DNA from 4 places in the Cutibacterium acnes genome. Region 4 is predicted to be linked to each of the others. Evidence: riboswitches for the same ligand, from Rfam matches in the RefSeq annotation. Region 4 holds a riboswitch; each other region holds the start of a gene.

Region 1 (3,320 bases), 650 kb from region 4:
TGCAGCGTCCCCGTATCCCATGAGGGACCGGTGCGGCAGTCGACCGAGGGCAACGGTGTCTCGAACTGTCAGTGGTAAGGATGGATCGGGGGTCTGGGAGACGACGGCCACCTCGCGGGCGATCTCCCGTCGACTCATCGAGGCTAGATCGTGGTCGCTGACCGTGACCTGCCCCGAGGCGATCGAGACGTTGCGATAGAGGGCCGACAGCAACGTGGACTTTCCGGCACCGTTGGGGCCGACGACCCCCACCGTCACCCCTTGGCCTGCGGAAAAATCGATGTTCTCTAAAACGATTCGTTGCCCGCGTCGGACTACCAGCTGAGAGGCATTGATCATGCCAACGTCCCCCTCTTTACGAGTACGAGCAGGAAGGGTGCGCCGAGTAGACCGGTGATGACGCCGATCGGCAGTTCCGCCGGGCTGAAGACTGTGCGGGAAAACGTGTCGGCCCACACCAGGAAGATCGCTGCTGTAATCGCTGAGGAGACGACCAGACGGCGGTGGCCGTGTCCGATGAAGGAGCGCATGAGGTGGGGGATCACTAACCCGACGAAACCGATCCCGCCCGAAATCGCGACGGCGATCGCGACCCCGGCCGAAACGGGGACGAGGAGCAGAACGCGGATCATCGCTGGGTCGATTCCCACTGCAGTAGCTGTGGAATCACCGGAGGCCAGGGCGTCGAGCCACGGAGCACAGATCCACAAGAGTATAGAGAGCACGACCGCCACGACGATGCTCGTCCACCCTTGGGCCCAGCTGGCCCGGGACAGATCGCCGAGGGTCCAGAACATTACCGCCCGGGCGGTCTCGGGAGAGTCGGACGAGAAGATAATGAAGTTGGTGAGAGCTTGGAACACGAATCCCACTGCGAGTCCGGCCAGGATGAGGCGAAGGGTCGACGAGTTGCGCCCGCCGCCCATGAACAACACGATGGCGGTTGAGGCAAGAGCTCCCAGAAACGCCATGCCGGCCACTCCGAAAGTTGAGGAGATACCGACGAGGATGATTGCTGTGGCAACCCCCGACGACGCTCCGGCGCTGACTCCCAACACATACGGCTCAGCGAGCGGATTGCGTACCACCGCTTGCAGGGTCACCCCGGCCGCTCCCAGGATCGCTCCTACCCCCAGCCCAGTGACTATCCGTGGCATTCGGTTCTGCCAGACGATGGCATCGGTGATGGAGTCCCAGGAGAGGTGGACTGGTAGTCCGCAGTGATCGGCTAAGACCCCGAGCACCTGGCCTATGGGCACTGGGGCGGCGCCGAAGGCGATAGACAGCACTGGGGTGAGGACGAGCAACGCCACCAGCAGAATGAATCGCACTGGTGTGCGGCGATGCAGGGATCGAACCAAGAAAGCCATCCTCGTTGGGGCCGAGTCGCGCGGCCGTCGGGTAAGTGTGGTCCGGGAGGTTTTCGGACTTGGCATCATCCGAACGAGCGCCTTCCCGGGTTGTTCCCAGTGGCTTGCTACTTGCCCGTCTGCGTTACCGCTGCGCGTCAGTCCCCGATTCTCACGGGGTTCCCTGCATCGGACGGCGGTACTTTAGCACAACCTTTAGTACTACCTCATCTGGCCTTTAGTACTACCTCATCTGGCTGAACCGGCGCACTCACATCCCCGCGCTGCCGTGTCTCCAATAGCTCATGAAGGCGATGTGACGACGATCGACGCCGTGATCGTTGACGAGGATCCGTCGCAGGCGGCGCACCATTGTGGACTTGCCGGCAATCCACGAGTAAAACTCTTGCGGCGGGCTAGCAGGGGTGTCCCACAACAGATCGTCGGGTCCCTCCTCAGGAGAGTCCTGTTGGCAGCGCGGCAATGGGAACCGATGCAGGTGGTCCTCGATGGCCTCGGCCAGACGGTCCCCTCGCTCGCCTAACCGCTCCTGCCACCTAATGTTGATCCGATTGCCGCGCGAGTCGGTCCAGTGGCCGTCCGGGCCGGCTTCGATCTTCCGGGCCAGCTGTGGTACCTCCACCACGGCTTCGACCTCTGCCGCATGGGTGGGCAGTTGCTCCAGGATCGAGCACACTGCGGGTGCAGCAGCGTCGTCACCCAGGATCAGCAGCCGTTTAGCATCCCCGGGGTGGAAATCGATACCGGTCTGCTCTGCTCCTGGGGCGGTGGCGTCCAACCCGATGACGAGTACCTGACTGCCCAACGGAGCACTGGTGGCAAACCTGTGCCCCGGGCCGTCCCCGTCGTGGCAGGCGACATCAATGACGATGCCGTTCTCTATCACCCGGCGCACGGTGTACGTGCGCATCTCGGGCCGGGCGGGATCGTCGAGCCAGAGCTGGTACCAGCCGTCTCCGACCTTGGGATCGGTGAGCGCCGGGTTTGGATGCTCCCCGATGAACAGCAGTTTGATCCGCCGGTCAAGGCACGGCTGGGGGAATCGCACCTCGTCGCCGGTGAGAATGAGTCGGATGAAATTGGGCTCGACGAGGCTTCGCGACGACAACCTCATGAGGTAGGGACGGTACTCAGCCATGGTGGGTCTCCAGGATTTCGAGGGGAATGACGATCGGTGAGGCGGTCTCCGGATCGTTAATGATCCTGGGGCAGCGGTGTTCAGCGAGCAGCTCCGGTGAGTGCTGGCGCTGTTAGTCAACCCTAAGATTAGGAATCGAGCAAGGGGAAGCCGGTCAGGTCAGCGCGGAGACATTCGTTGCCATGCTGGTTGAAACGCAGCGGTGTGATGGAGCTGTCGAGGTCTCTCAGCCGAAGCGGCCCGAGATGTAATCCTCAGTGGCTTTTTCCTTTGGGTTGGAGAAAATTCGCTCGGTGGTGTCGATCTCGACGAGACGACCGGGCTCTCCCTGAGCTTTCAGGTTAAAGAAGGCGGTCTGATCAGAGACCCGGGCAGCCTGCTGCATGTTGTGGGTTACGATCACCACGGTGAAGCGCTCCTTGAGCTCACTGACAAGATCCTCGATGGCTAGGGTCGAGATCGGGTCCAGGGCCGAGCAGGGCTCGTCCATGAGTAGGACCTCGGGCTCGACGGCAATGGCTCGGGCGATGCACAGTCGTTGCTGCTGGCCACCCGAAAGGGAAGCGCCGGAGCGCTCCAGGCGGTCCTTGACCTCGTCCCACAGGTTGGCGCCGCGTAGCGACTTCTCACAAGCCTCATCGAGTAACTTGTTGTCACGTACGCCGTTGAGCTTCAGCCCTGCTACGACGTTATCTCGGATGGACATTGCCGGGAAGGGGTTGGCTCGCTGGAAGACCATGCCAACATTGCGTCGCACGGCTACCGGGTCGACGCCTTTGCCGTACAGGTCAACCCCGTCGAGCTCTACCTTG
Region 2 (3,320 bases), 730 kb from region 4:
ATTTCCTTTCTAGAGGGCTCGGGCAGCGCTGCGGTACAGACGAGTTCCCGGCTGCCTTCAGGGGTGGTGACATGATGCGCAATGACATGGAAAGCCGTCGCCACGTTAGACGGGCTGAGCGCCTCCTCGGCGGGTCCCGTGGCAAGAACCCCACCGTCGGCCAGGACGACCACGCGATCGAAGTGCGAAGCGGCCATGCTTAGATCGTGGATGGTGGCCACGACCGTCCGCCCACTGGCACGCAGCGTCTCCAACAACTGCAACTGGTGCCGAACGTCGAGGTGGTTGGTCGGTTCGTCCAACAAGATGAGATCGGCCCCTTGGGCCAGCCCACGCGCGATGACGGCGCGTCGCCGTTCACCGCCCGACAAATGGTCACACCGACGATCGATCAAATGATCCAACCCGACCAAAGCCAAAGCGTCACGAATGATCGCGCGCTCGGAACGCTGCCCCACCTGCCACGGCTTGCGGTGCGGCGTGCGTCCCAGCGCCACCATCTCTCCCAGCAGGAGATCCGGGGAGGGAGACTCCTCCTGCCCAACGAACGCCATGAGCCGAGCCCGCTGCATGGGGGTGTACTGGTTCACCGATTTCCCGTCGAGCAGGACATCCCCGGCATTGACCTTTCTGACGCCGGCGATGGATCGCAACAGCGTGGACTTACCCACACCATTGACCCCAACGATGGCAGTGAGTTGTCCCGCTTCCGCCGTGAAGCTCACGTCGTCGACGATGACGCGATCACCGATCCGGCACTGCACATTGCGAACGTCAAGACACGTCATGATTCACTCGAGAATCGGTATTGGCTGCGACCCATGAGGTACAGGAAGATGGGCGCACCAATGAATCCGGTTACGACGCCGAGGGGCACTTCTTGCGGAGCCGCAATAACTCGCGCACCGACGTCCACCCACAACAGGAACAGGCTGCCCACAGCGGCAGCGATTGGGAGCATCGACCTATGACTGGCTCCCACGAGCAATCGAGCCATGTGGGGGATGACAAGCCCCACGAACCCGATGCCGCCGGAAACGGCCACGAGCACTCCGACGAGCACTGAATTACCGACGAACAGCGCCTTGCGGACGCGCGTGTCAGGTATGCCCAGGGAACGGGCGACGTCGGTGCCGGCCGCCAAAGCATCTAACCACCCGGAGAACGCGATCATGAGCACGGCGATAACAACAGTGACAAGGGCCGCCACCCACAGGCTGTCCCAGGTGGCACCCGCAACTGACCCCAGCATCCAAAACAGCACCGACTGTGCTGCACGCGGGTCGGGACTTCGGAAGACGAGGAAACTCGCCAACGCCGAGAACGCCGAGGACAACACCACGCCCGACAGCACCAACCGAAGCGGCGTCATGCCTCCTTGCGCCATGGAGATGAGATAGACCAATGCAGCTGCCGCCAAAGCCCCTACAAGGGCACCAAGAGTGAGTCGGTGAGTTCCCCACGAAGTGAACATCCCCAAAGCGATGACTGCGGTTGCTCCCACACTTGCGCCAGCCGATACACCTAGCAGGTAGGGGTCAGCCAGCGGGTTCCGCACCAAGGTCTGCATGCCACTTCCAGCCAGGGCAAGACCGGCGCCAACGATGACCGCCAGCAGAGCCCTCGGGGCACGCAGGTCCCAGACGATGACGTCGATTGTCGGATCGGGTCCCGGTTGACCGGTCACCCGAGCGCCCACGGTGTCAAGGACTCCACGCAACGGCAGTGGTTCGGATCCGATGGCCAACGAGATGACGGCACTTACGACGATGAGCACCACGAGGACCAGCAGCAACGGCGCCACCGGTAACCTGCGGTCACGCTCAACCGATCGCCTCGATGAGGGCATGACAGTTCCTTCTTGGTGCGAGGACCTTGATGCGAGATCCGAACGACACAGCGCCGTGCATGGGGGTCTTCGGACTTCGGATCACCCTCGGTCGGCCCTTCCCAGGATCACTCCCAGTGGTTTCGCCGACGTCGTCACCGTCACCGCTGCGCAACAGTCCCGGATTCACACCGGGTTCCTGCGACCTCATCAGGGCCGCACCATACAGACTCATGGAGGATATCAGGGACCTTCATTCCATGCCGCACAGCCCCGTCAACGTACCGGGCCACAGAATCGGCTCGGACCACGAGTTTGTGGGGCGAAAAGCTACACAGTAACCGCGAGGTGCCCACTTCCGATCGCGTCCGAGCCAAGCTCTACCGTGATGCAAACTTTGCGTGAGAGCATGCCGCTGGACGCGAAAGCGTCAGGACGCGTTGTCACCGCACAGATAGTAGAATCCACGATCCGCCATGCTCGTTGACGAAAGCCTCGCAAACAGCGCGTTCGGGCAGCAATTCGCCGTCTTTCCCCCTCAGCCGGCGTCCCCCGTGACGTCAACGCGCTTGTGTTCCCCATCCTAAGACCCTCATCGAGGTGCTCCAGTGCTGCTTAAATCTCGACTGTGATCGGATCCGGCCCGAAAGTCGCACCTCCGGCGTCAATGCAACAGGCAGCTACAACTGTCGACACTCGACGTGAAACATGGACGCCCGCGAAGGGGTCCCGCTGCCTGCCACAGGAAACCGTCCGCCACGATCCACATCGAAAAACCCCACGCCGCAACCCAGAAAGCTACACTTCAACTCACAGTGCAACTGACACTGCAAAATTTGAAGTGTGAGTTGTAGTGTGACGTTTCCACACTGCAAACATGACCAGCCCGTCATGACGATGAGGTGTGGGGCGTCGCAACACAAGGCCCTCTCATTGCTCACCCCCAGAGGGCGTCACCCTCCCAGGTTCCCGTCGACACCACCGGGACGACCTGCCCAGTGACGACTGACCCCACATGCGGCACACGAGGAAGGTTCGCAGACACGGCCAGAGTCATGGGAATCGAAGTGTCACCCACGATCCGGTACCAGTCCACCCCGGTAAGCACGTTCGTGCGTTTCTCAACTTTCTTGCACACCATCGTCATCTCAGCGACAGCACTGGCCTCACCACGGGTAGCTCGCCCGGCGTTAATCTCCATAAGCCAAGGACTGATCAGGGTTCCGGCGGCGAACTGTAGCTCGCTGCCCAAGGATCCCTCGTGGGAACGCCCGTACTCCTCCTCGGATTCAAAAACCCGCAACATCTGGTTGGCGACCGTGCCCACACGGAGATGCTCAACAAAACGAGGGGTGTCGTCGCCAGGCTCGGCACACAACGGCACCTCGACCGGATCGTCGACGTTGGCCAGGAACCGCGCCACGTGCCTGCGATTCGTCGTCGGCAATGTGAGGACAGACTCCCCGGTGAGCATCGAGGCAAAACCCGCATG
Region 3 (3,320 bases), 740 kb from region 4:
TCATTGACGTCTTCGTCGCTCCGGCAGCGGCCCTCGTGCTCGTCCTCGTCATTGTCATCGTTTGTCTGAGAGGGTCGTGGTTGGTCGACGCCCTCGTTATCGTCGTTAGTGCCATCGGCTTCGATTTCTTCCTCACCTACCCCTACCGGAGCATGAAGATCGCCTCGCGTCCCGACATCGAGGTGACGATTGTGCTCTTCGTCGTTGGTGCCGCGATCGCAGGCATTTCGCGGTGGGCACTGACGGCCTCAGATTTGGCTGAGCGACGACAGGGATATGTCACCTACGCTCTGGACGCGAGGTCGGGAGACATGAGTCGTGACGAGGTTGCTCAGCGTCTGGCCGGTCTGGTCGGGGCTGAGGCCGGAGCTTGGGTGGACGGAGCTCCACCTTCCGGGGAAGCTGTCATTCAGGACGCCACCGCCATGCGCACCGACGTCGGTCTGGAGGATCCCTCTCGGGTGGGATTCCCAACCGATCGCTTCATCTGTTTCCCCGCGGCCGGTGGTTACATCCGTATCTCGGCGGCATCGCGCCACGTGCGTCCCACCGCCGAGCAGATGCGGGCTGCCTGCTTACTCGCTTCCCAGATCAGCTGAGTCCGCAGTGGGGGTAGCCGGGCATGTCACTCAGTGCGTTGCCAGGTCCACGCCACGACGGTGCGGGCTGGCTTCCAGCCGTGTAACCGACCGATGACATCGGCGGTTTCGACTCCGAACCTGATGAGATCACCGCCTAGGTCACAGTGCAGGGTCTCCACTAGCATTTCGGCCTCCATAGTGACACCGTGAACGACGAGCCGACCGCCGATGGGAAGTCGTGGCCGGCACTGATTCACCAGGGCCTTGGTGGCTCCACCGCCGATGAACACTGCGTCGGGGTCAGGAAGCCCCTCGGGCAGTCCCTTTGCCAGATCGGCGTCGATCACGTCGAACTGGCCCGGAAGGGTGAGTTCGGACGCGTTAGTACGTGCGTTGGCGGCCCGCTCAGCCTTGCGTTCCAGCCCGATCGCCCGACAGGTTGGGTCAGTGCGGCACCATTCCACCGCGATTGACCCGGCTCCGGTACCGAGGTCCCATAACAGTTGACCAGGCATGGGCCGCAGGGCTGCCAGCGCAACGGCTCGTACCGCGTGCTTGGTGATGAGCCCGTCGTGGGCGAAGTGCTCCTCGGCCAGGCCGGGGGTACGTCCGAGGAGAGAGGTATCAGGATCGTGGGTCATGGGTGAAGCCTAGGCCAGTGCGCAAGCTGGCCCCCGGATCCGGGCCAACGCGGGGTGGGGGAGCCGAAGCCCGTGTGACACAATCAAGGGGACTCGCGGGGAGGAATTCGGTGCGAATCCGGAGCGGTCCCGCCACTGTGAGCGTCCCAGCGCAAGCCAGGTCTATCCCGTAAGTCAAGTCGCGGAAACGCCGCGGTACCAAGGGCGCGGACCCGAAGGAGGTCATCCATGCCGCACGCGCGCACTAGTGCCGAACCCGACGACGGACTGTCCACGAGGCAGCGGCGATTACGCCCGGTGCTGGTGGTTAACACCGGTGAGGGTAAGGGGAAAACGACGGCGGCTATGGGAACCGCCCTGCGTGCCTGGCATCAGGGATGGCGAGTTGGGGTCTTTCAGTTCGTGAAATCCGGGCGCTGGCACGTCGGTGAGGAAGATGCTCTTCGGGCGCTCGGACAGCTGCATGAGGAGATCGGCGTCGGAGGGCCGGTCACCTGGGAGGTGATGGGTACCGGGTGGTCTTGGACACGATCCTTTGATGCTGCGGAGAACCCTGAGGCGGCCGCCCGGGAAGGATGGCGCCACGTGTCTGATCTGTTGGCGCACGAGGCCCTCGACTTCTACCTCCTTGACGAATTCACCTACCCAATGGACTGGGGATGGCTCGACGTCGATGAGGTCGTCGAGACTTTGGTCAATCGCCCGGGAACTCAGCACGTCGTCATTACCGGACGTCGAGCACCGGATGCGCTTGTCGAGGTGGCCGATATCGTCACCGAGATGACGAAGATCAAACACCCGTTTGACGTTGGCCAGCGCGGCCAGGCGGGAATCGAGTGGTGATGCGCCTTCCACGAATTCTTATTGCCGCCCCGGCATCGGGTGGTGGCAAAACAACTGTTGCTACCGGTCTCATGGCAGCTCTTCGCGCCAGTGGCCGGACGGTGGCGCCTTTCAAGGTCGGACCGGACTACATCGACCCCGGATACCACTCGATGGCGAGTGGACGTCCCGGTCGCAACCTCGACTCCGTGATGTGCGGTGACGAGCTCATGGCCCCTCTGCTAGCCCACGGTTTCGTCACCCCTGATCCGGCCGATATTGCGGTTATTGAGGGGGTTATGGGGCTGTTCGACGGCCAGCTTGGGACTGGCCGTGGCTCCAGCGCCGAGATCGCCACGACGACCCGAACTCCGGTTGTCGTGGTCGTTGACACCGCGCATGCTTCGCTCACCCATGCCGCCGTCGTGGCTGGTTTGGCGACGTTCGATCCTGACGTCACCGTTGCGGGGGCGATTCTTAACCGGGTGGCCTCACCCCGTCACGGTGCCGAAGTCGCTCGGGGCTTGGCCCAACTGGGTATCCCGGTGCTCGGTCAGATCCCGCGTACCGAGTCGATCTTTGTGCCGTCGCGCCACCTCGGTCTGGTGCCAGCGGGGGAATGGGAAGACTCCGCGACCAAGGTTGCCGGGCTGGGGGGCCTCATTGCCGAATACGTCGATCTTGACGCCGTTATGGATATGGCTGCTACTGCCCCCGACCTCGACGTCGAGCCGTGGGACCCCGCCGCTGCCCTGGAATCCGCCGGCTGGCAAGGCCATCCATTCGGTGAGTCGCCGCTTGTGGGTATGTTCGCCGGACGGGCCTTCACCTTCCGGTACCCCGAGACCACCGAGATGCTGATAGCGGCAGGGTTCCGGGTCGTCGACGTTGATCCCCTTACGGATCGGCGCCTTCCTGACGGCATCCAAGGACTGTATTTGGGAGGCGGCTTTCCTCAGATGCATGCCACCGATTTGGAAACCAACTCGGAGCTGGGGGACGACGTACGGTCCCACGCTGAGGCCGGGATGCCGATTGTCGCCGAGTGCGCCGGGTTGTTGTATCTGTGCCGTCACCTTGACGGGCACGAGATGGCTGGCGTGCTACCGATGGATGCGGCCATGGCAAAGCGGCTCACGATGGGGTACCGCGTCGCTACACGTGACTCCATCAGTGTCGTTGGTCACGAATTTCACCGCACCACGACGACTCCGCTGGCCGACCTCGACCCGGCGTGGCACATCACGATGCCCGACGGCACCGACCGCGCCGAGGG
Region 4 (3,320 bases):
GCAGATTTCGGTGCATAGGTTTGACGAGTGGATCGTCCCGGTATTGCTGTTCAACGCGCGAGTATTGATGCTATCTTTCCACGTCAGCCATGGGTGCGACGTCGTCTGTAGGCTCACCAAGATGGCTCGGAATTGCTCGCGGGCAGTAGTGCGCCGAAAGCGCTTGATCTTGCCAGCTTCCGCCTGCTCGACATACTGGGCGTAACGCTTGGAGAAGTCCGATCCGGTAAGCTCGGTGAGATCCTGGGTTTCGGCGGGATCGAAGAGGTACCAGTCCTCGTCTTTGGCGACACGCTTCATGAACTCGTCGGAGATCCACACCGCAGTGTCGGCGGTGCGGGTGCGTCGGTACGGGTCACCGGAGTTCTGCCGCAGGTCGAGGAACTGCGGGAAGTCCATGTGCCAGTTCTCCAGGTAGAAGCACAAGGCGCCGAGCTTCTTGCCTCCCCGAGAGACCGCACGCAGTGTGGAGTCAAAGGTGTGTATGAAGGGGATCGGCCCAGTTGATGCAGTGTTATCTGAGCGGATCGGGGATCCCTCGCAGCGAAGATCCGACATCGACAACCCAATGCCGCCGGTGCCCTTGGTGATCCACATGACGTCGCGGATCGTCTGGGCGATGTGCTCCAGATTGTCCTCAGTGCGCATGACGAAGCAGTTAGATAGCTGAGCCGATGGCGTCCCCGCATTGACAAGGGTGGATCCAGCGGCCAGGTGGCGCAGGTTGCTCATGGAGTCGTAAAGGGCCAGCGCCGAGGAAGTGGGATCGTCCTCAGTGAGGCTCAGCCCCATCGCGACGCGCATCCAGAAGTACTGCGGTACCTCCAAAGCCTGCTTATCGGGAGTGCGCAAGAGATAACGGTTGATCATGGTGCGCACGCCCATGAACCCGATGAGGTCGTCACGAGTGGGGTCGAGGGCAGCTGCAAGCGTCTCGAGGTCGAAATCTCGTCCCAGACGCTCGTCAAGGTGACCATCGGCGACAAGCTTGGCGATCGTGCGCGGGAAATAGTTGCGGTGCAGATCCTGCACCCTCTCGGGGTCGACGTCACCTAGATCGTCATGGGTGTCGCCAAAGACCTCTTTGTAGAGCTTCTTGACGGCGATCCGGCTGGCGATAGTGTCAAAGGCTGGATCGTCCTTAGCGTTGCCTAGGGCCACCTGAATGACGGCTTCGTCGAGGGCGTCGGTGGTCATCCCGTCAAAGAGGGTGATCTCCACCTCTGCCTGCAGCAGGGTTGCCCGGGCGACGGCGTCGTCAAGGCCGCGGGCCGAGTCCATGATCGAGGCAGCGACTTCGTTACCGTCGTAGGGGGCTAAAGACCCGTCACGCTTGCGGACGCGGATGGTCGAAATGGGGTCGGCGCTCATTGCAATTCCTCCGTGCGATGCCGTGGGCACGCGACCGGGCGGAATGCGGCAGGGACAGTGGTCCCCCTGAACGCTGCGATACTTCCCGCGAGATCGCGAACCGGGCCCCGCGGTTGCGGGACCACACCTGGCAGGTCTTCGGGCTCATGAGCTCGTCCTGATCGGACTCCTACTAGCCGTCGCTTCCCATGCCAAAGCACAGTGCGTCATGACGGCGGTCGTTCTCATATACCGCTGCGGGGCAGCTCCGGATTCACACCGGATTCCCTCTTGGCCCGTGCGAACACGGGAACCACGTGCATTCGTCACTATATGAAGGGCGAGCAAGGGGAGTCAACGGAGGATATTCCCGGGCCTCGCCGTCGGCAGTTTGGCTTCGTAGCATCGTGTTCGACCGCCTGAAACGTTGGAGAAATCACCGCGTACCGGGGCGAGTAACTGCCGCTTTGTTAGTCGTGCCCACCCTTCGTCGGCGCATCCAGGTGTGACGCAGTCCGTGTGGTCAGCCCGAAGAGGATCGTAAGTAAGGTGACCGCGGACAGCGCCGTCACATACCCGATGAAGGCGGGGATCGCGTCACCCTGTTTCGCCCACACGTAAATGAGTGGAGCCGTGCCGCCGAACAGGGAATTCGCGAAACCATGGGCCATCCCAACACCCAGCGCCCTGACATCGGTTGGGAAAAGGTCGGACTTCACAACTGTGGAGATCGAGGTATATCCGGTAAGGAAGATATAGCCCATGAGCAGCATGAGGAATGCAGTTACGGGCTTGCGGGCATGCGACAGACAGGTCACGAGAACCCAGGTATAAACGACTCCACCGGCGGCAAAGAAGAGCAACACCGGTTTGCGTCCGATCCGGTCACCGATGAGGCCTCCCAGCGGTTGCCCGAGCATGAGGATGAATAGGGCGATGAGGTTGACCGCGGTTGCCGCCATCGGAGTGCTGCTGAAAGTCGAATGGACGATATTCGGTGCATTGACGGTGTAGACGTAGAAGCACAGGGTACCGCCGCTGGCGATGGTAAAAGCCAGGAGGAAGTTACCGAGATGGTTTCCAAAGAGCTCTTTCAGACTTCCTGACGAGCTGTCCTCACCCGACCGCACGGATTTAAGATGTTCGGTACTCAGCGATTTATCCATCGTCTTCTGCATGAAGAAAACGATGAGCGCTGCGACGCCACCGATGAAGAATGGGATGCGCCATCCCCAGGCATGGATCGTGGCCTCACTCATGAGGGAGGACAGCAGGAGTAGGACGGCCTGGGCTGTCACTAAACCACCCACGAGGGTGAAGTACTGGAACGAGGAGAAGAAACCGCGGTGTCCCTTGGTGGAGGCTTCTGACATGTAGGTGGCCGAGGTGCCGTACTCACCTCCTGTGGCGAATCCTTGCACGATACGACAGATGAGCAACAGGATCGGGGCCCCCACTCCGATGGTGCCTCGGGTGGGCAACACGGAGATGACGAGGGAGCCGACGGCCATGATTGTCACTGCCATGATGAGGGCGGACCGACGTCCGTGACGGTCGGCCCAGCGACCGAAGAACCACGATCCGAACGGCCTCATGATGAAGGTCGCCCAGAAAATCGCGTAGATGTAGATGCTCTTGTGCGGGTCGTCAGGCGAGAAGAACTGGTCCTCGAAATAGGCTGCGAACGTCGTGTACGTGTACACGTCGAACTACTCGACGAGGTTGCCCATCGACCCCTTGACGGTGTTCCATACTGCGCGGTACACGTCCGATTCGCTGCGTACTGATGCTGACCTGGTGCTCTGTGCGTCTGACATCTCGTCCCCCGGCATTGGCGGGACCGCATCAACTCGTCGGGCGTGGCGATTGCGGTAGGTCCCGACGGACACGGCCAATCGGCGTGGAGTCGTCATCGACATCGCCGATTCGAGCACTGTACGTGTGCCTGGGGTCACGTGACGAACTAATTC

What was found. A riboswitch is a leader RNA that binds a small molecule or an ion and turns the genes downstream of it on or off. The one in region 4 is predicted to bind cobalamin.
Region 1: another riboswitch for cobalamin. It lies ahead of CPA42_RS01850 (FecCD family ABC transporter permease); the one in region 4 lies ahead of CPA42_RS11215 (ribonucleoside-diphosphate reductase subunit alpha).
Region 2: another riboswitch for cobalamin. It lies ahead of CPA42_RS02290 (FecCD family ABC transporter permease); the one in region 4 lies ahead of CPA42_RS11215 (ribonucleoside-diphosphate reductase subunit alpha).
Region 3: another riboswitch for cobalamin. It lies ahead of cobO (cob(I)yrinic acid a,c-diamide adenosyltransferase); the one in region 4 lies ahead of CPA42_RS11215 (ribonucleoside-diphosphate reductase subunit alpha).

Annotation. Positions count from the first base shown of each region.
Region 1 is NZ_CP023676.1:381,383-384,702, forward strand. It holds gene CPA42_RS01845 (ABC transporter ATP-binding protein) at 1-339, opposite strand, end outside; gene CPA42_RS01850 (FecCD family ABC transporter permease) at 336-1,370, opposite strand; cobalamin riboswitch at 1,398-1,594, opposite strand; gene CPA42_RS01855 (siderophore-interacting protein) at 1,621-2,508, opposite strand; gene pstB (phosphate ABC transporter ATP-binding protein PstB) at 2,735-3,320, opposite strand, start outside.
Region 2 is NZ_CP023676.1:460,945-464,264, reverse strand. It holds gene CPA42_RS02295 (ABC transporter ATP-binding protein) at 1-788, opposite strand, end outside; gene CPA42_RS02290 (FecCD family ABC transporter permease) at 785-1,804, opposite strand; cobalamin riboswitch at 1,894-2,069, opposite strand; gene CPA42_RS12825 (hypothetical protein) at 2,159-2,296, opposite strand; gene CPA42_RS02280 (VOC family protein) at 2,766-3,320, opposite strand, start outside.
Region 3 is NZ_CP023676.1:470,637-473,956, forward strand. It holds gene CPA42_RS02335 (DUF4118 domain-containing protein) at 1-599, shown strand, start outside; gene cbiT (precorrin-6Y C5,15-methyltransferase (decarboxylating) subunit CbiT) at 626-1,222, opposite strand; adenosylcobalamin (AdoCbl) riboswitch at 1,313-1,398, shown strand; gene cobO (cob(I)yrinic acid a,c-diamide adenosyltransferase) at 1,451-2,065, shown strand; gene CPA42_RS02350 (cobyrinate a,c-diamide synthase) at 2,065-3,320, shown strand, end outside.
Region 4 is NZ_CP023676.1:2,227,190-2,230,509, reverse strand. It holds gene CPA42_RS11215 (ribonucleoside-diphosphate reductase subunit alpha) at 1-1,371, opposite strand, end outside; cobalamin riboswitch at 1,484-1,683, opposite strand; gene CPA42_RS11210 (MFS transporter) at 1,821-3,053, opposite strand; gene CPA42_RS11205 (hypothetical protein) at 3,060-3,284, opposite strand.